3 regions of the Geodermatophilus sp. Leaf369 genome follow, and region 2 is predicted to be linked to each of the others. Evidence: riboswitches for the same ligand, from Rfam matches in the RefSeq annotation. Region 2 holds a riboswitch; each other region holds the start of a gene.

Region 1 (6,354 bases), on a different contig from region 2:
CCGATGGTGAGCGGCACGATCGCCGCGGTGGAGCCGATGGTGGTGCCGACCAGGCCGCGGGTCAGCGGGGCGACCAGGACCAGCAGGATGATGAACGGCAGCGAGCGGCCCAGGTTGACCAGCAGCCCGAGCACCCGGTTCAGCACCGGGTGCGGGGCCAGCGCGCGGGGCCCGGTGACGGTGAGCAGTACGCCCAGCGGGATGCCGAGCAGCACGGTGATGACGGCGGCGACGGCGACCATGTAGAGCGTCTCGCCGGTGGCGTCGAGGAGCTGGGGCCAGATGCGGGACCAGTCGCTCATCGGGCCGCTCCGGCCGCGACGCGCTCGACCCGGGAGCCCTCGGCGCGCAACCGTTCGAGCGCGGTGTCCAGGCCGCTCTGGTCGGTGCCGGTGACCCGCAGCAGCAGGCGACCGTGCCGGCCCCCGGCGACGGTCTCCACCGAGCCGCCGGCGACCTCGACGTCGAGCCCGAGCCCGCCGACCAGGGCCTGGAACACCCGGGTCTCCGGCGTCGCGTCGGTGACGGTGACCCGCACCAGGGTGCCGGTCTCCCTCTCGTCGGCGACCGGGGCGGGCAGCAGGGCCGCGGCCAGCGGGGAGTCGCCCCGGGCCAGCACCTCGTCGAGTCGGCCGCCGTCGACCACCCGACCGGCCTCCAGCAGCACCGCGGAGTCGCAGACGGCCTTGACCACGGCCATCTCGTGGGTGATGAGCAGGACGGTGAGGCCGAGTTCGTCGCGGACCCGCCGCAGCAGCTCCAGCACCCCGGTGGTGCTGGTCTGGTCCAGGGCCGAGGTGGCCTCGTCGCAGAGCAGCACGGTGGGCCGGGCAGCAAGGGCGCGGGCGATCGCCACCCGCTGCTTCTGCCCGCCGGAGAGCTGGCCGGGCCGGGCCGCGGCCCGCTCGCTCAACCCGACCAGGTCCAGCAGCTCCCCGGACCGGCGGCGCCGCTCGGCCCGACCGACCCCGGCCAGCTCCAGCGGGTGCTCGACGTTCTCCGCGGCCGTGCGGGAGTCCATGAGCTCGAAGTGCTGGAAGACCATCCCGATCGAGGTGCGGGCCTTCCGCACCTCGTCGGCGGAGAGGTCCGTGAGCACCCGCCCGTCGACGGTGACCGACCCGGAGGTGGGCCGCTCGAGCAGGTTCACCAGCCGGATGAGCGTGCTCTTGCCCGACCCGGAGGGGCCGACCACGCCGGCGAAGTCCCCGGCGGGGACGGACAGGTCGACGCCGTCGAGCGCGACGACCTCCTGGCCGCCACGGGCGGCCGGGAAGACCTTGCGGACGTCGTTCAGTTCGATCACGGGCGTGGTTCCTCGCAGTGGGGTGGCCGGGCAGCAGCACGCACCCGACGCGGTGGCAGACGCGCACCGGTCGGGCTCCGACCTCAGCGGTCGGGGTGGGTCAGCGACAGAGCCAGCTGGCGGTGCCGGCGTGGTCGACGGCGAGATCGCGCGTCAGGAAGGGCCGGTGCACGGTCGCCATGGTGCACGCCTGTGAGCAATCCCCACAAACCCGGTGCGCTTTGTGTGAGGGGGTTCTCACCGGCCTGCGACCTGCGGATCGGAGGCCAGTCCGGTCCCAGACCGTCGATCCCGCCCACCCGCGCACTGCATTCCCCACCAGTCCGGTGGAGAAAGTGGACAGCGGCCCCGGGCGTGGTTAGCGTCGGAGCCGGTCGAGAGCGTCAGCGACAAGCCCTGGCTCGCTGACCGGCAACCCTCCTTCACGGCGGGGTGCCCCAGGTGATGACCCGGCGGAGGCCACCCCTCCGCAAGCGTGGACGCCGCACGAGGAGAGCCCTGTGCCACCGAAGACCGTCGCCCGCCCACCGGCCGGGGGACGCCCCCCGCTGCCCGGGGCGCGCCCAGCCGAACCGGAGACGACATGACCCCCACCCCCCTCCACCTGGTCGCCGCCCTGGACGGCGCCGGCTGGCACCCCGCCGCCTGGCGCGAGCCCGACGCCCGCCCCCGCGAGCTGCTGCGCGCCGGGTACTGGGTCGACCTCGCCGCCGAGGCCGAGGCCGGCCTCCTCGACGCGGTGACCATCGAGGACGCGCTGAACCTGCAGTCCGACGACCCGTTCACCCCGGACGACCGCACCGACCGGGTGCGCGGCCGGCTGGACGCGGTGCTCGTCGCCTCCCGGGTCGCGCCCACCACGCGGCACCTGGGGTTCCTGCCGACCGCCGTGGTCACCCACACCGAGCCCTTCCACCTGTCCAAGGCGATCGCCACGCTGGACTACGTGAGCACCGGCCGGGCCGGCGTCCGCGTCCAGGTGGCCGCCCGACCCGACACCGCCGGGCACTTCGGCCGCCGGGAGCTCCCGCCGGTCGACCGGGCGAGCGCGGCCACCGGGCCGCTGGTCACCGAGCTGTTCGACGAGGCCGCCGAGTACGTCGAGGTGCTCCGCCGGCTCTGGGACAGCTGGGAGGACGACGCCGAGATCCGGGACGCCGCCACCGGCCGCTTCGTCGACGTGGACAAGCTGCACTACGTGGACTTCGAGGGGCGGTCCTTCTCCGTCCGCGGCCCCTCGATCACCCCGCGGCCGCCGCAGGGCCAGCCCGTGGTCGCGGCGCTGGGCCACGCGCAGGTGCCGTGGCGGTTGATCGGCCGCTCCGCCGACCTCGGCTTCGTCACCCCGACCGACGCCGCGGACGCCGCCCGGCTGGTCACCGCCGTCCGCGAGGAGCAGGCCGCGGCCGGCCGCGCCGAGGAGACCGTGCACGTGTTCGGCGACCTCGTGGTCGTGCTGGACGACGACGAGACCACCGCCCGCGAGCGGCTGGCCCGCCTCGACGAGCGCGCCGGCACCCCGTTCACCAGCGATGCCCACGTGTTCACCGGGACGCCGTCCCAGCTGGCCGACCTGCTCGCGGAGTGGCAGCAGGCCGGGCTCACCGGCTTCCGGCTGCGGCCGGCGACCCTGCCGCACGACCTGCGCCAGGTCACCCGGGGCCTCGTGCCCGAGCTGCAGCGCCGCGGCCTGTTCCGCACCGGCTACGAGGCCGACACCCTGCGCGGGCTGCTCGGTCTGGGCCGCCCCGCCAACCGCTACGCCCACGCCTGAGGAGCCCCGCGATGCCCAAGCAGATCCACCTCGCCGCGCACTTTCCCGGCGTCAACAACACCACCGTGTGGAGCGACCCGGCCTCGGGCAGCCACGTCGAGTTCGAGTCCTTCCGCGAGTTCGCCCAGATCGCCGAGCGCGGGAAGCTGGACTTCCTGTTCCTCGCCGAGGGCCTGCGGCTGCGCGAGCAGAACGACCGCATCTACGACCTCGACGTCGTCGGTCGGCCCGACACCTTCACCGTGCTGGCGGCGCTGGCCGCGGTCACCGAGCGGATCGGGCTGACCGGCACGATCAACTCCACCTTCAACGAGCCCTACGAGGTGGCCCGGCAGTTCGCCAGCCTCGACCACCTCTCCGACGGCCGGGCGGCGTGGAACGTGGTCACCTCGTGGGACGCCTTCACCGGGGAGAACTTCCGCCGCGGCGGCTTCCTGGCCCAGGACGACCGGTACGACCGGGCGAAGTCCTTCCTGGCGACCGCGCACGAGCTGTTCGACGCCTGGCGGGGCGACGAGGTGCTGGCCGACCAGGAGAGCGGTCGGTTCCTGGCCGAGCCGCACCCCGGGGCCTTCGCCCACCGCGACCGGTTCTTCGACATCAGCGGGCAGTTCGACGTCCCCCGCAGCCCGCAGGGCCGGCCGGTGGTCTTCCAGGCCGGGGACTCCGACGAGGGCCGGGACTTCGCCGCCGCGTCCGCGGACGTGATCTTCTCCCGGCACAGCACGCTGGAGGCCGGCCAGGCGTTCTACGCCGACGTGAAGGGCCGGCTCCCCCGGTTCGGTCGCACCCGCGAGGAGCTGCTGATCATGCCGGCGGCCACCTTCGTGCTCGGCGACACCGAGGCCGAGGCCGCCGAGCTCGCCCAGGAGGTGCGGCTGGCGCAGGTGTCCCCCGCGACGGCGATCAAGTTCCTCGAGCAGCTGTGGAACCGCGACCTGTCCGCGCACGACCCCGACGGCCCGCTGCCCGCCGTCGACCCGCTGGTCGGGGAGAACACCATCGCCAAGGGCCGGGCCAGCGTGCGCATGCACCGCGACCCGGTGGCCACGGCGAACGAGTGGCGGGCGACGGCCGAGGCCGAGGGCCTGACCACCCGCGAGCTGATCGTCGAGGTGACCGGCCGGCAGTCCTTCATCGGCACCCCGGCCACGGTCGCGGCGACCATCGACGAGTTCGTCCAGGCCGACGCCAGCGACGGGTTCGTGCTCGCCCCGCACATCACCCCGGGCGGGCTGGGGCCCTTCGTCGACCAGGTGGTGCCGCTGCTGCAGGAGCGCGGCGTCTTCCGCACCGACTACGAGGGCACCACGCTGCGCGAGCACCTCGGCCTGCCGCTGCGCCGCACCGGCGGGGAGTCGGCGGTGGCGTCCTGACCACGACCACCACCCACGTGCTGGACGCCCCGGCCTGGGCGTCCCTGCACGGGCCGCACGCCGCCTTCGCCGAGCGGGTGGGCCGGGTGGTGCGCTACCCGACCGACGTCTCGCCGTTCCTGGCGATGCCCGCGGACACCACGGACCAGGACTGGGCGGACGCCGCGGCGCTGGTCGGCCCGGGTGGCGTCGTCCCTCTCGCCGGTGCCACGAGTCCGCCGCCGGCGGACTGGGCGACGGTGTACTCGGTGCCCGGGGTCCAGCTCGTGGACGCCGGGGTGGTGGCCGCCCCCGACGAGGAGGCGGTGCTGCTGGGCGACGCCGACGTCCCGGAGATGCTGGCGTTGGTCGAGCGCACCCGGCCGGGCCCGTTCCTGCCGCGCACCCACACCATGGGCACCTACCTGGGCATCCGCCGCGGCGGTGCGCTGGTGGCGATGGCCGGGGAGCGACTGCACCCGCCCGGCTGGACCGAGATCAGCGCGGTGTGCACCGACCCCGACCACCGCGGCCAGGGCCTGGGCACCCGGCTGGTGCACGCCGTGGCGCACGGCATCCGGGCCCGCGGCGAGACCCCGTTCCTGCACGCGGCAGCCAGCAACACCGGGGCGATCGGGCTGTACGAGTCGCTGGGCTTCCGGCTGCGGCGGACGACGACCTTCGCCGCCGCCCGCCCCCCGGCCGGGGACCGCTGACCGTGGAGGTGCACTGGTTCCTGCCCACCCGCGGCGACAGCCGGGACGTCGGGCCGGCCACCACCGACCGCGGGCACAACGCCGCCGCGCTCCGGCGACGCCCCACCCTGGACTACCTGGGGGCGGTCGCCGGGGCCGCCGAGCAGGCCGGGTTCACCGCGGTGCTCACCCCCACGGGCTCGGGCTGCGAGGACGCCTGGGTGACCTGCGCGGCACTGCTGGACCGCACGCAGACGCTGCACTTCCTGGTCGCGTTCCGCCCCGGCTTCATCCTGCCGACGCTGGCCGCCCAGCAGGCGGCGAGCTTCCAGCGGCTGTCCGGCGGGCGGCTGCGGCTCAACGTCGTCACCGGCGGCGACCCCGTGGAGCAGCGGTCCTACGGCGACTTCCTCGACCACGCCGCCCGCTACGCCCGCACCGGGGAGTTCCTCGACGTGCTGCGGCGCTGCCTGGCCGGGGAGCGCTTCGACGTCCACGGCGAGCACGTGCAGGCCGAGAGCGCCGGGCTGAGCAACCCGCCCGACGTCGTCCCCCCGGTGTACCTGGGTGGGGCGTCGACCGCGGCCGAGGACGTGTCGGCCCGCTTCGTGGACACGTACCTCACCTGGGGCGAGCCGCCCTCGATGGTGCGCGAGCGGCTGGACCGCGTGCGCCAGAAGGCCGCCGACCAGGGCCGGACCATCCGGTTCGGGATCCGGCTGCACGTGGTCAGCCGGGACACCCCGGAGCTCGCCTGGGCCGAGGCCGACCGGATGCTGGCCGGGATGCCGGCGAGCGCCATCGCGGCCACCCAGGAGCGGTTCGCCCGGATGGACTCGGTCGGGCAGGCCCGGATGGCCTCGCTGCACGGCGGCTCGGTCGGCGACGGCGCCCGCTCGCTGGAGGTCGCACCGAACCTGTGGGCCGGGATCGGGCTGGTGCGCGAGGGCGCGGCGACCGCGCTGGTGGGCAGCCACGAGCAGGTCGCCGAGCGGATCACCGAGTACGCCGAGCTCGGCTTCGACGAGTTCGTGCTGTCGGGCTACCCGCACCTGGAGGAGGCCTGGCGGGTGGGCGAGGAGGTGCTCCCCCTCCTCGCCCACCCGTGAGGCTCAGTCGACCTCGTGCAGCTCCCCGGTCGCCACGTCGAACACGAAGCCCCGCACGCTGTCCTTCAGCGGGATCAACGGGCTGTCCAGGATGCGCTGCCGCGACGCCCGGACG
Region 2 (6,354 bases):
GGAGCTGCTCGACGAGGGCTGGCCCCCGGAGGCGCTGGCGCTGCTGACGACCTACCGCCGACACCCGGTCCAGGCCGAGCGCCAGGCCGCCGGGCAGGACGCCTACTGGGCCTCCTACTGGGACGACGAGGACCTCTTCTACGGCCACGTGCTCGGGTTCAAGGGCCTGGAGCGGCCGGCGGTCGTGCTGGCGGTCAACGGGTTCCGCGATGAGGCGCGGGCCCGGGAGATGCTCTACGTCGGGCTGTCCCGGGCCCGGGACCTGCTGGTGGTCTGCGGGGACCTCGACCTGATCCAGCGCGTCGGCGGGGACGCCGTCGCGCACCGACTACGCGGGTCGGATGCGACCCGCGCACTGATCGCGAGGGTGCGTCCATGACCTCGTCCGACCCCGGGGCGCTGGCAGCAGCCGACGTCCTCGTCTCCTCGGACCGACCCTGGCAGAGCGAGCTCCGGCTCCGGCAGGCCCGGTGGCGCGAACACCTCGGCCTGCCAGCCGGTGACCACCAGGGCCGGCCGTTGGGATCGCTGCTGCCGGCCGGGGACACGACGAGCAACTTCCTCACCCGAACAGTCGCCGCAGCGGTCGAGCGGGCGCGGACCCGGCCGGGTGCCCTGATCAGCGCACCCCGTGTCTACGAGAACATGCTGTCGTCGCAGCCGTTGGCGTTCAACCTGTTCGCCGAGCTGGCCGCCGACCTGGACCTGGCGACGTCGGTGTGCCGCCTGCTGTGGCCGGACCTCGTGCGCACCGTGACGACGATCGAGTTTGAGTGGTCCCCGGGTCGAGGGGACGACCGGTTCCTGGGGAACCGCTCGGCGTTCGACGTCGCCATTCGGGCCGTCGACGCCGCCGGGCGACCGACGTGCGTGGGCATCGAGGTGAAGTACCACGAAGACCTGACCCAGGATCCCGGTCCACCCCGGTCGGACCGGTACGGCGAGGTCGCCCGAGAGTCCGGGGTCTTCACCGACCCCGAGGCACCCGCACTGCGTGCCCTGCCGCTGCGCCAGCTGTGGCTGGACCACCTGCTGGCCCTGTCCATGGTCGGCGACGCCCCGGACCGTGTGGCCGCGACGAGGTTCGTCGTCCTGGCACCCGCCACCAACCCGGCGGTCGTCTCGGCCGACGTGCGCTACCGCGAGCTCCTGTCGGACGCACTCACCTACGAGCGGAGGACCCTGGAGGAGGTGGGTGCTGTCATCGCCGGAACGACCCCGGGACGGTGGATCCGGGACTTCCACCAGCGCTACCTCACTCCGCCGACCTGAGCCCCTCACCGGCTGGACGTCGGCCGTCGGCGATCGCGCCCAGCAGCACCTGAGCCGAGAGCCCCGTGTCCGGCAGCGCCACCAGCAGGCGGGCGCTCCCGGTCGGCTCGGGCACAGCGGCGAGCTCACGCACGGCAACCGCGTTCACCGTCGTCTGCTCGGCCGCAGCGATCGCCTCCAACGCCGCGACGACGTGCTCCGGGACGTTCGTCAGGTGCAGGGTCGCCATCCCGACATTCTCCGGGCCCACGACCGACTCGGCAGGCACGCGTCACGCAGCTGGCCAGGACCGACGGGGCATCACGACCACCACCGTGTGCCCGTTCCCCACGTGCAGGCTGCAGTCCAGCCCGTCCCGATGGCGCAGCACCGACTCCAGCGCGGACACCCACGCGTCGTCGCCGGGGGACAGCCCGGCCGGGCCGCGACGTTCCAGGCACATGGCCAGGTGCAGCTCGGTGCGGTCGGCGCCTTCGGACTCGGCCACGACGTCGTGCAGCTGGACCAGGTTGCCGATGGCCAGTCGGTCGGGCTCGGCGTCGAGGTCCTCGACCGGGACGCACAGCGGGACCATCGTGCCGTCGGCTCGCAGCCACGTCAGGAAGAGCGAGCGACGGACGGGCTGGCCGCCCAGGGTGAGCAGTCCCTTCCAGCGCTCGGTCAGCTCGGCGTCGGTGGTCACGGGGACGGTGGGCAGCGGCGGTGTCGTCATGCCCGGCAGCCTCGCGCGAACGGCGGCCACCGCGATGATCTTGTCCACAGGGTGCGTTTCTGTCGGACCCCCGTCCTAGGCTGAGAAACAGGTCCAGAGCGGACAGCGCACAGCCTCCCGGCTTGCTGTCCCGGCAACCTCGCTCCGCACAAGGTGCCTCCGGGAGAAGACCGGGTCGACCGCGTCCGCGGTCGGCAAGGGTGGGGCGCCCGACGGCGCCCCCGGGCGAGAGGGCTCCCATGCCTGATGACACCCACCGCGGCGACCGCTTCGAGCCGCCGTACACAGCCGTCCCGCGGCACCTGCCGTCGTTCGCCGACTGCGCACGGCAGGCCCCCGGTCACCGTCCGCACCACATCCAGGTCCGGTTGTCTGCTGAGGCGCAGACCCGCGAAATCGTCGTCGTGATGGACGTCGACCGGGAATCCGCGGTCGTGGCGGCGGGCGACCAACTGCTCCGCGTCCGCACCCACGACGCCCCGCGGGTGGCTGCCCTCGTCCGCCGGCACGGGCCGGTCGCGCACCTGGACCGGCGGCACCACCTGCTGCTGCTCGACCTGCCCGACGAAGGCCACCGGGCCGCGTTCTCCGTGCGGCTCCCGGGTGAGGGAGCCAGCCCCTGCTCTCCCGCCGACGGGTGAGACCGCCTCAACAACCACCGGCCACGAGCCGATGCGAGCGGAACCACCCCGACAGGAGCCGACCCCGTGGACCGCACCGCCGACGACCGCACCTCAGACGACCCCGTCTCGCCCCGCCTGCTGCTCTTCGGCGTGCTCACGCCGCTGCTGGTCGGCGGCTTCGTGCCCGCGCTGGCCGGGATCGCGACGGTCTGGCTGTTCTGCGGGCTCGCGGCACTGGTGGTCACGTCGATGGGCGTCGCCGTCCGCCGGGGTGACCCGGGGGAGGACGGCGACGAGGAGTCCGTGGTCGGGGGTCACTGGTGGCGGCTGGTCGACGAGGACCCCAACACCGCGGCGGCCCGGGCAGGCAGCTGGGGCTGACCGGGAGTAGACCGGAGCACGTGCACCGCATCGCGCTCCTCGACGACCACCAGTCCGCCGCCGCCCGCTTCGCCGACTGGTCGACGCTGCCAGTCGAGGCAGAGGTGGTCGCGTTCGCCGACCACGTCGCTGATCCCGACGCCCTCGTGGCGAGGCTCCGCGGCTTCGACGTCGTCGTCGCCATGCGTGAGCGCACCGCCTTCCCCCGCGAGGTGCTCGAGCGGCTCACCGACCTCCGCCTGCTGGTCACCACCGGCGCGGCCAACGCCGCCATCGACCTCGACGCGGCGAGAGATCTCGGCGTCGCGGTGACCGGCACCGGCGCGCACGGGCCGGCCACTGCCGAGATGACCTGGGCGCTGATCCTCGCCGTCGCCCGCAACGTCCCGGTCGAGGACGCCTCGATGCGGGCCGGCGGCTGGCAGCACACCGTCGGCCGCGACCTCGCCGGCGCCACCCTCGGCGTCATCGGGCTGGGCAACCTCGGCTCGGCGGTCGCCCGGGTCGGGCAGGCCTTCGGCATGAACGTCGTCGCGTGGAGCCAGAACCTCACCGACGATCGCGCCGCCGAGGTCGGCGTCCGCCGGGTCGAGCGGGACGAGCTGCTGCGCACGGCGGACGTCGTCTCGATCCACCTCAAGCTCTCCGACCGCACCCGTGGGCTCCTCGGTGCACCCGAGCTGGCGCTGATGAAGCCGACCGCGATCCTGGTCAACACCAGCCGCGGGCCGATCGTCGACGAGGCCGCCCTCGTCGCGGCACTCCGGGACGGGTCGATCCACGGCGCCGGTCTCGACGTCTACGACACCGAGCCGCTGCCGGTGGACTCCCCGCTGCGCGAGCTGCGCCGCGCCGTCCTCACCCCGCACCTGGGCTACGTCACCGAGCGCACCTACGAGGTCTTCTGGCGCGACGCCGTCGCCGACGTCGCGGCCTGGCTGTCGGGCGCGCCCGTGCGGGTGCTGTAGCGACAGTCGTCACCCTGCCGGGGGAACCGCGCTGACATCCCCGGCGCGGAACCGGATCGGTGCTGAAATGGGTCGGTGAAGCTGCTCCGCACGCCCGAGGTCGCCACGCCCCGGGCGATGGCGGGCACCATCGCCGTCTTCTACGTCGTCGGCGGGCTGGCCGGACTGCTCATCACCTGGGGCGCGGACACCCGCGGCGCCCAGGAGGTCGCACTCCTGACGCTGTCCGCCACGGCCTTCGCCTGCGCGGTCGTCGTCCACCGGTGGGCGCGGGGCTGGCCGCGCTGGGCCTTCCACGTCGCGATCAGCTCCGCGGTGGTCCTGATCGCCGTCGCCGTCGTGCTGGCGCCGGACGCGGCCAGTGCGCTGGTGGTCGCCGCGTTGATGTCGTTCGTGGTCGTGGTCGGCTACCTGTTCTTCAGCCTCGTCGTCGGCACCGCCTACCTGGTGGGCGCCCTGGTGGCCGCGACACTCTCCCTCCACGTGCAGGGCGACGTCGCCCTGCCCACCGCGTTGGCCCTCCAGGCGGTGGTCGTCGCGCTGGGCACGGTCACCCGCAGCCTGGTGCTGCGCGCCTCGGGGGCCAGTCGTGACCCACTCACCGACCTGAGGAACCGCCGCGGCTTCGACCAGGCGATGCAGGAACTGCTGACGAACGCGGGGGGCGACGTCCGGATGTCGGCCGCGCTGCTGGACCTGGACGGGTTCAAGGCGGTCAACGACACCCAGGGCCACGAGGCCGGGGACCAGGTGCTCCGCCAGGTCGCCGAGGCGTGGAGCGCAGCACTGCCGGCGGGAGCGGTGCTGGCCCGGCACGGCGGCGACGAGTTCGCGCTGCTGCTCCCGGGCCTGGCCGGCACCGAGGCCCTCGCCCTGGTGCGCGGCGTCTGCGCCCGGCACCCCGACCTGCGGCTCTCGGTGGGGGTGGCCCAGCACGTGCCGGGGGAGAGCGCGGCCCAGCTGATGCGTCGCGCCGACCAGGCGCTCTACGCGGCCAAGGCGGCCGGGCGCGGCCGCTGCGAGCTGGAGGGCGGCGACGTCCCCCAGCTGGTGAGCGATCTGGCCGCCGCCGTCCGCGCCGGGGACGTGCACGTGTACTTCCAGCCCATCCAGCAGCTGGCCACCGACTCTGTCCTGGGCGTCGAGGCCCTGGCCCGGTGGAACCGGCCCGGGGTGGGCCCGGTGCCGCCGGAGGAGTTCATCGCCCTCGCCGAGCGGCACCACCTCATCGGCGCGCTCGGCGAGCACGTGCTGCGCAGCGCCACCGGGCAGCTCGCCGACCTGTACGCCCGCACCGGCCGGCGGCTGCGCCTGGGCGTCAACGTCTCCGGCCTGGAGCTGTGTGACCCCGGCTACCCCGAGCGCGTGCGCGCGATCCTCGCCGAGACCGGGTGGCCGGCGGCCGAGACCGTGCTCGAGGTGACCGAGAGCCTGCTGGACGCCGAGTCCACCGAGGCCGTCTGCGCGCTGGACACCCTGCGCGCCCAGGGCATCGTCGTCGCGATCGACGACTTCGGCACCGGCTACTCCTCGCTGAGTCGCCTGGACACCCTCCCGGCCGACGTCCTGAAGGTCGACTCCTCCTTCATCGCCACCATCACCACCTCACCGCGCCGGGCCCAGCTGCTGCGCAGCATCGTCGGGCTGGCCACCGGGCTGGGTCTGGACGTCGTCGCCGAGGGCGTGGAGAGCGCCGAGCAGGCAGCGCTGCTGGACACCCTGGGCTGCACCTACGGCCAGGGCTGGCTGTACGGCCCGCCGGCGCCGCTGGCCGAGGTGGTCGCCGGCCTCGGCTGGTCCGACGACGCGCAGGTCAGCGCCCCGCAACCCTGACCGGGAACGACAGGTGGGTGACCCGGTCACCCTGCACGTACACCGTCGGGTCACCCAGCAGCACCGTGTCCAGCGGGACGTCGCCGAAGTACCGGCGTCCCGACCCGAGGACGACGGGCACCAGGTCCATGTCGACCCGGTCCAGCAGGCCCGCGGCCAGCGCCTGACCGGCGACCGTCCCGGCGGCCAGGCCGACGACGGCGTCCCCGGCGAGCTCCTGGGCCGTCGCGACTGCGTCCCCCAGGGTGGTCATGAACGTCGTCGACGGGCCGGCCCACTGCCAGTCGCGCGGCGGCTCGTGGGTCAGGACGACGACCGGGACACCCAGCGGGTGCACGCCGTGCCAGCCGTCGGTCAGGTCGAACAGCCGACGCCCGACGACGAGTGCGCCCAGCGACGCCCGCCACGCCGTCCAGTGGTCGGCGCTCGCCCGGCTCAGCCGGAACGGCGGCAAGTCCCCGGCGTTGGGCACCTCCACGTCCCCGCTGCCGTACCAGTCGAACAGGTGCTCGGGGGTGTCGTCATCGTGGGCGATGAAGCCGTCCACGGACACCGATGCCGACGT
Region 3 (6,354 bases), on a different contig from region 2:
GTCGTCGGGGGAGGGGGGCACGGCGGGAATGCTAGCGGCCACCGCGTTGCTACCTCACCGTGAGGTAACCTCACTAACACCCGACAGAGAGGGGGACGTGGATGCCACGCCCCGAGGGCCGGCCCGACCCGGCCGACAAGACCCAGCTCGAGCGCAACCCGGTGCGACTGCGCCGCGTGCTGTCGCTCTTCCGCCCCTACCGGCTGCAGGTCGGCGTCGTCATGGCGCTGATCGTGGCCAGCTCGGCGATCGCCCTGGCGACGCCGTTCCTCGTGCGCACCGTCATCGACGACGCACTACCCCAGCAGGACGTCCGGCTGCTGGCCTGGGCCGTCGCCGGCATGGTCGGCGTCGCCGCGGCCACCTCGCTGCTCGGCGTGGTGCAGACCTGGATGTCCACCACCGTCGGCCAGCGGGTCATGCACGGCCTGCGGACGTCGGTCTTCAGCCACCTGCAGCGCCAGTCGCTGGGCTTCTTCACCCGCACCCGCGGCGGTGAGGTGCAGTCCCGGCTGACCAACGACATCGGCTCCATGCAGTCGGTGGTCACCTCCACCGCGACGAGCCTGGCGTCCAACGCCACCACCGTCGTCGGCACCGCGGTCGCGATGGCCGCGCTGAGCTGGCGGCTGTCCCTGCTCTCCCTCGTCGTGCTGCCGCCGGCGATCTGGCTGACCCGCCGGGTCGCGCTGATGCGCCGCGAGGTCACCGCCGCCCGCCAGCGCCGGATGGCCGACATGCAGACCCAGGTCGAGGAGGGCCTGTCTATCTCCGGCGTCCAGCTGGGCAAGACCCTGGGCACCGGTCCGGCACAGTCCGCCCGCTTCGCCGACACCTCGGCCGACCTGGTCGCCCTCGAGGTGCGCTCCCAGCTCGCCGGTCGCTGGCGGATGGCCACCATGAGCATCGTCTTCGCCGGCATCCCCGCGCTGATCTACCTGTTCGCCGGGCTGCCGGCGACCTCGGGCGGGATGACGATCGGCACCCTGGTCGCCTTCACCGCGCTGCAGGGCACGCTGTTCCGCCCGCTCATGGGCCTGCTCGACGTCGGCGTGCAGCTGACCAGCTCGATGGCCCTGTTCAGCCGGGTGTTCGAGTACCTCGACCTGCCGGTGGACATCGCCGACCCCGAGACGCCGCAGACCCTCGCCGCGGCACGCGGTGAGGTCCGGCTGGAGCACGTCGGCTTCCACTACGGCGACCCCGGGCGGCCGGCGCTCACCGACGTCGACCTCGTCGTCCCGGCGGGCAGCACGCTGGCCCTGGTCGGGGAGACCGGATCGGGCAAGACCACGCTGGCCTCGCTGGTCAGCCGGCTCAACGACGTGACCGCGGGGCGGGTGACCATCGACGGCGTCGACGTCCGCGACCTGTCGCTGGCCGAGCTGGCCCGGGTGGTCGGCGTGGTCAGCCAGGAGACCTACCTGCTGCACACCACGATCCGGGAGAACCTCCGGTACGCGAAGCCCGACGCCACCGACGCCGAGATCGAGGACGCCGCCCGCCGGGCCCAGGTGCACGCAGTGATCGCGGCGCTGCCCGACGGCTACGACACCCTCGTCGGCGCTCGCGGGCACCGGTTCTCCGGCGGGGAGAAGCAGCGGCTGGCCATCGCCCGCACGCTGCTGCGCGACCCCCGGGTGCTGGTGCTCGACGAGGCCACCAGCGCGCTGGACAACGAGACCGAGCGCGCCGTGCAGGCCGCGCTGGACGAGGTCGCCCGCGGCCGGACGACGATCACCATCGCCCACCGGCTGTCCACCGTCCGGGACGCCGACACCATCGCGGTGCTGGCCCACGGCCGGGTCGTCGAGCAGGGCAGCCACGACGAGCTGGTCGCCCACGGCGGCCGGTACGCGGCTCTGGCCGGTTCGCCGGTGGGCGTTCCCGCCTGACCCGGCGGGGGCTAGCGTCGGTCGGGTGCCCGCACCCGCCGACCCCGCCGTGGCCGCGCGCTGGGAACGCCTGTGCGCCCTGCTCGACGACGACGAGCACCTCTGGCCCGCCGTCCGGCAGGCGCTGCTCGACCCCGCCGGCTACCTGGCGGCCCGGGCCGGCAGCCCGCTGGCCCCCACCGACCCGGCCGACGTCGACCCGTGGGTCGCGCTGATCGACGGCCTGGACGACGCCGGCGCGCTGGCCTACCTCGACCCCGGCGACCAGGGCGAGGAGCTCGCCGAGGCCCTCGCCGCGCTGCCCCGGGTGGTCCGCGCCAGGGTCGACCTGGGCCCGGTCACCGACACCGACGGCGACGTGCCCACCGCGGTGCGGGCGGCCGATGCGGTGCTCGCCCCCGCCGGGCTCTGCCTGGTGCACCTGCACGAGGACGACGACGCACACCCGCTGGTCGTCGTCCGGGCCGTCGACCACGCCGAGATCACCGCCACCGCGCAGGCCCTGGGGCACCGGACCGACCTGGACTGAGCCCACGGGTGCAGGCCCCGCCCGGGCGTCCTACGATCGGCACGGCTCACGAGAGGCAGCGACAAGCACCTGGCTGGCTGCCCGGCAACCGCTACTCCGTCTGCGGTGCTCCAGGGGAAGAGCCGGTGTGGACGGCGCCCGCCGTCCGCGCAACCGACGGAGCGCCCGCTCGCCCGGGCCTCCCGACACAGGAGGACGTGGCCATGACCGACCCCAGCGGCTGGAGCTTCGAGACCCGGCAGATCCACGCCGGCACGAGCCCCGACCCCACCACCGGCGCCCGCGCACTGCCCATCTACGCGACCACGAGCTACCAGTTCCGCGACAGCCAGCACGCCGCGGACCTGTTCGCCCTCGCCGAGATGGGCAACATCTACACCCGGATCATGAACCCGACGCAGGACGCGCTGGAGCAGCGCGTGGCGTCCCTGGAGGGCGGCGTAGCCGCCCTGGCGGTGTCCTCGGGGCAGGCTGCGGAGACGCTGTCGATCCTCAACCTGGCCGAGGCCGGCGACCACGTCGTGGCCTCCGCCTCCCTGTACGGCGGCACGTACAACCTGCTGCACCACTCGCTGCCGAAGATGGGCATCACCGTCTCCTTCGTCGAGGACCCCGACGACCCGCAGGCCTGGCAGTCGCTGGTCCAGGACAACACCAAGGCCTTCTACGCCGAGACGATCGGCAACCCCAAGGGCGACGTGCTGGACATCTCCGCGGTCAGCGAGGTCGCCCACCGCAACGGCGTCCCGCTGATCGTGGACAACACCGTCGCCACCCCCTTCCTGATCCGGCCCATCGAGTTCGGCGCCGACGTCGTCGTGCACTCGGCGACGAAGTACCTGGGCGGGCACGGCACGGCCGTGGCCGGCGTGATCGTCGACAGCGGCAACTTCGACTGGACCGCGGGCAAGCACCCCGGCTTCACCACCCCCGACCCGACGTACCACGGCGTGGTCTACGCCGACCTCGGTGCACCGGCGTTCGCGCTCAAGGCCCGGGTGCAGCTGCTGCGCGACCTCGGCCCGGCCATTTCGCCGTTCAACGCCTTCCTCGTGGTGCAGGGCATCGAGACCCTGTCGCTGCGCATGGAGCGGCACATCGCCAACGCGCAGAAGGTCGCCGAGTGGCTGGAGACCCGCGAGGAGGTGGAGTCGGTGCACTACGCCGGGCTGCCCTCCTCGCGCTGGTACGAGGCGGGCAGGAAGTACGCCCCGCTGGGCACCGGTGCCGTGCTGGCCTTCGAGATCGTCGGGGGCGTCGCGGCCGGCAAGGCGTTCGTGGAGGCCCTGGAGCTGCACAGCCACGTGGCCAACATCGGCGACGTGCGCAGCCTGGTCATCCACCCGGCGTCCACCACGCACTCGCAGCTGACCCCGGAGGAGCAGGTCACCACCGGTGTCACCCCGGGCCTGGTGCGCCTGGCCGTCGGCCTGGAGGGGATCGAGGACATCCTCGCCGACCTCGACGCCGGCTTCCGCGCCGCGAAGGCAGCCTGAGGTGACGGGGGTCCGGGAGACCTCGTCCCGGACCCCCCTCCGGTCCGGCGGGTGGGTCGAGGGCGACCCGTCCGGTGACCGGCAGTTCCTGGACCTGGGCCCGCTGGACCTGGAGCGCGGGGGCGCCCTGCCCGCCGTCCGGGTCGCCTACGAGACGTGGGGGACCCTCGCCGCCGACGGGTCCAACGCGGTGCTCGTCGAGCACGCACTCACCGGGGACAGCCACGTCGTCGGCCCCACCGGGCCCGGCCAGCCGACCCCGGGCTGGTGGGACGGCCTGATCGGCGACGGCGCCCCGCTGGCCGACCGGTTCGTCGTCTGCGCGAACGTGCTGGGCGGCTGCCAGGGCACCACCGGCCCGTCGTCGACCGCGCCGGACGGCCGGCCATGGGGGTCGCGCTTCCCCGCGGTCACCATCGCCGACCAGGTCGCCGTCGAGCGCCGGCTGGCCGAGGCGCTCGGGGTGGACCGCTGGTCGGCCGTGATCGGCGGGTCGATGGGCGGCATGCGGGCCCTGGAGTGGGCGGTCGCGCACCCGAACCGGGTCGAGCGGCTGTTCTTCCTGGCCTCGGGCGCGGTGGCCACCGCCGACCAGATCGGCACCCAGACCACCCAGCAGACCGCGGTCACCACCGACCCGCGGTGGGCCGGCGGGGACTACGCGGCCGGCGAGGGCCCGGTCGCCGGGCTCGGCACGGCCCGGCGGATCGCGCACCTGACCTACCGCAGCGCCGAGGAGCTGGAGACCCGGTTCTCCACCGTCGTCCAGCCCGACGGGCGGTTTGCCGTGGCCAGCTACCTGGACCACCACGCCGCCAAGCTCGCCGCCCGGTTCGACGCCGGCAGCTACGTGGTGCTCACCGAGGCGATGAACACCTGGGACGTCGGCCGCGGCCGCGGCGGCGTGGAGGCCGCCCTGGCCCGGGTCACCGCGACCGCGGTGGTCGGTGGCATCGACAGCGACCGGCTCTACCCGGTCGCCGAGCAGCAGCGGGTGGCCGACGGCCTCGGGGTACCGCTGCGGGTGGTCCCCTCCCCGTACGGCCACGACGGCTTCCTGGTCGAGGTCGAGGCGGTCGGTGCGCTGGTCCGGGAGCTGTTGGCCGCCCCCGCCGGGGGTCTACCGTCAGCGCGGTGACCACCCCCGAGGCCCGACCCGTGGTCCGGCTGTTCGCCGACCACTCCTCCCCGTACCCGCTGTGGTCCGGCTCGGGCAAGGGCGAGGCCCTGGACCCGGTCGAGCTCGGTGTCTCCCCCGACCTGACCGAGGCACTGCGCGCCTGGGTCGGCCACTGGACGAAGCACCAGGACGAGCTGTCGGGCTGGGACCCGCCGTCGGCCCGCGAGACCCACCAGGTCCAGGGCCACCGGCTCTTCCTGGCACTGGTCGAGCAGCTCGGCGACCGCTACGACGTCGTCCGCCCGAGCCTGGGGCACTAGGCCCCGGACCCGGGCGGGACGCTCAGGCGAGGACCACCGACAGCGCGCCCGGGCCGTAGCCGGCGACGGTGACGGCCAGGTCGAGCCGGTTGGTGGAGCCGGTCAGCACGGCGACGTCGGCCGGCAGAGCCTCGCCCGGGGCGATCAGCCGGTCCAGCTTGGAGTGCGTGACCCCGCCGGCGTTGAGCAGCGCGGCGGCCACGTTGACCACCTCGTGCAGCACCTCCAGGTGCATGTCCGACAGCTCGCCCTCCTCGACCGCGTCCTCCAGGCCGCCCTTGGGGAGCAGTGCCAGCGCGCCGGCGCACCAGGCGGCCAGCGGCAGGTCGACCAGGCAGACCGCGGTCAGCGAGGACGTCGGGTCGACGTAGACGGCGACCGCAGCCGGCCGGGACGGCGTCGGGGTGACCGGGGCACCGGGCGCCACGGTCACGTCGCGACCGAGCAGGCCGGTGAGCAGGTCGCGGACGTCCTTGGCGGTGGGCAGGGCCGTCCCGAGCACGGCGGTCACGCGAGCACCGACCCGAGCTGGTCGCGGAAGGTGTCGGCGGTGAAGGGCTTGGCGATGAGGAACAGCGCACCGGCCTCGGCGGCGGTCTCCCGCATCTCCGGGGAGCCCTCCGAGGTGACGAAGCCGAAGGGCACCGCCGACCCGCGGGCGCGCAGCTCGCGCAGGCAGTCGATGCCGGTCATCTCGGGCATGTTCCAGTCCGAGAGCACGAGGTCGGGGTCCTCCTCGGCGATCTTGACCAGGGCGTCGGCCCCGTCGACGGCCTCGACGACGTCGACGTCGTCCCAACCGGCCTGGCGCAGGGTGCGGATGACGATCTGCCGCATGACACGGCTGTCGTCGGCGACCAGGATCTTCATGGCGTGACCTCCGTGGTGGGGTGGTGCACAGGGGCCTCCGTGGCGCCCTGGACGGTGATGGTGAGCGGGTGGCCGCGCCAGGTGGCGCCGACCGGTCGGACGTCGGTGCCCGGCTGCGGGGGCG

Evidence for each region. Region 2 has a riboswitch for S-adenosylmethionine ahead of ASG36_RS18515 (hypothetical protein). Riboswitches for the same ligand answer to the same signal wherever they lie in the genome.
Region 1: linked by a shared signal. The riboswitch ahead of ASG36_RS10340 (LLM class flavin-dependent oxidoreductase) and the one ahead of ASG36_RS18515 (hypothetical protein) in region 2 are both predicted to bind S-adenosylmethionine.
Region 3: linked by a shared signal. The riboswitch ahead of ASG36_RS10980 (bifunctional o-acetylhomoserine/o-acetylserine sulfhydrylase) and the one ahead of ASG36_RS18515 (hypothetical protein) in region 2 are both predicted to bind S-adenosylmethionine.

What each region holds. Positions count from the first base shown of each region.
Region 1 is NZ_LMQA01000002.1:312,348-318,701, reverse strand. It holds gene ASG36_RS10350 (methionine ABC transporter permease) at 1-302, opposite strand, end outside; gene ASG36_RS10345 (methionine ABC transporter ATP-binding protein) at 299-1,306, opposite strand; SAM riboswitch class IV at 1,679-1,788, shown strand; gene ASG36_RS10340 (LLM class flavin-dependent oxidoreductase) at 1,890-3,080, shown strand; gene ASG36_RS10335 (NtaA/DmoA family FMN-dependent monooxygenase) at 3,092-4,456, shown strand; gene ASG36_RS10330 (GNAT family N-acetyltransferase) at 4,474-5,151, shown strand; gene ASG36_RS10325 (LLM class flavin-dependent oxidoreductase) at 5,154-6,239, shown strand; gene ASG36_RS10320 (carbonic anhydrase) at 6,243-6,354, opposite strand, start outside.
Region 2 is NZ_LMQA01000004.1:449,163-455,516, reverse strand. It holds gene ASG36_RS18535 (ATP-binding domain-containing protein) at 1-379, shown strand, start outside; gene ASG36_RS18530 (hypothetical protein) at 376-1,272, shown strand; gene ASG36_RS22065 (antitoxin) at 1,256-1,501, opposite strand; gene ASG36_RS18520 (hypothetical protein) at 1,544-1,984, opposite strand; SAM riboswitch class IV at 2,075-2,191, shown strand; gene ASG36_RS18515 (hypothetical protein) at 2,224-2,625, shown strand; gene ASG36_RS18510 (hypothetical protein) at 2,692-2,988, shown strand; gene ASG36_RS18505 (D-2-hydroxyacid dehydrogenase family protein) at 3,009-3,956, shown strand; gene ASG36_RS18500 (bifunctional diguanylate cyclase/phosphodiesterase) at 4,032-5,789, shown strand; gene ASG36_RS18495 (dihydrofolate reductase family protein) at 5,770-6,354, opposite strand, start outside.
Region 3 is NZ_LMQA01000002.1:440,972-447,325, reverse strand. It holds gene ASG36_RS10995 (MarR family winged helix-turn-helix transcriptional regulator) at 1-21, opposite strand, end outside; gene ASG36_RS10990 (ABC transporter ATP-binding protein) at 102-1,895, shown strand; gene ASG36_RS10985 (hypothetical protein) at 1,921-2,424, shown strand; SAM riboswitch class IV at 2,469-2,586, shown strand; gene ASG36_RS10980 (bifunctional o-acetylhomoserine/o-acetylserine sulfhydrylase) at 2,628-3,920, shown strand; gene ASG36_RS10975 (homoserine O-acetyltransferase) at 3,922-5,058, shown strand; gene ASG36_RS10970 (hypothetical protein) at 5,055-5,360, shown strand; gene ASG36_RS10965 (hypothetical protein) at 5,383-5,871, opposite strand; gene ASG36_RS10960 (response regulator) at 5,868-6,230, opposite strand; gene ASG36_RS10955 (chemotaxis protein CheX) at 6,227-6,354, opposite strand, start outside.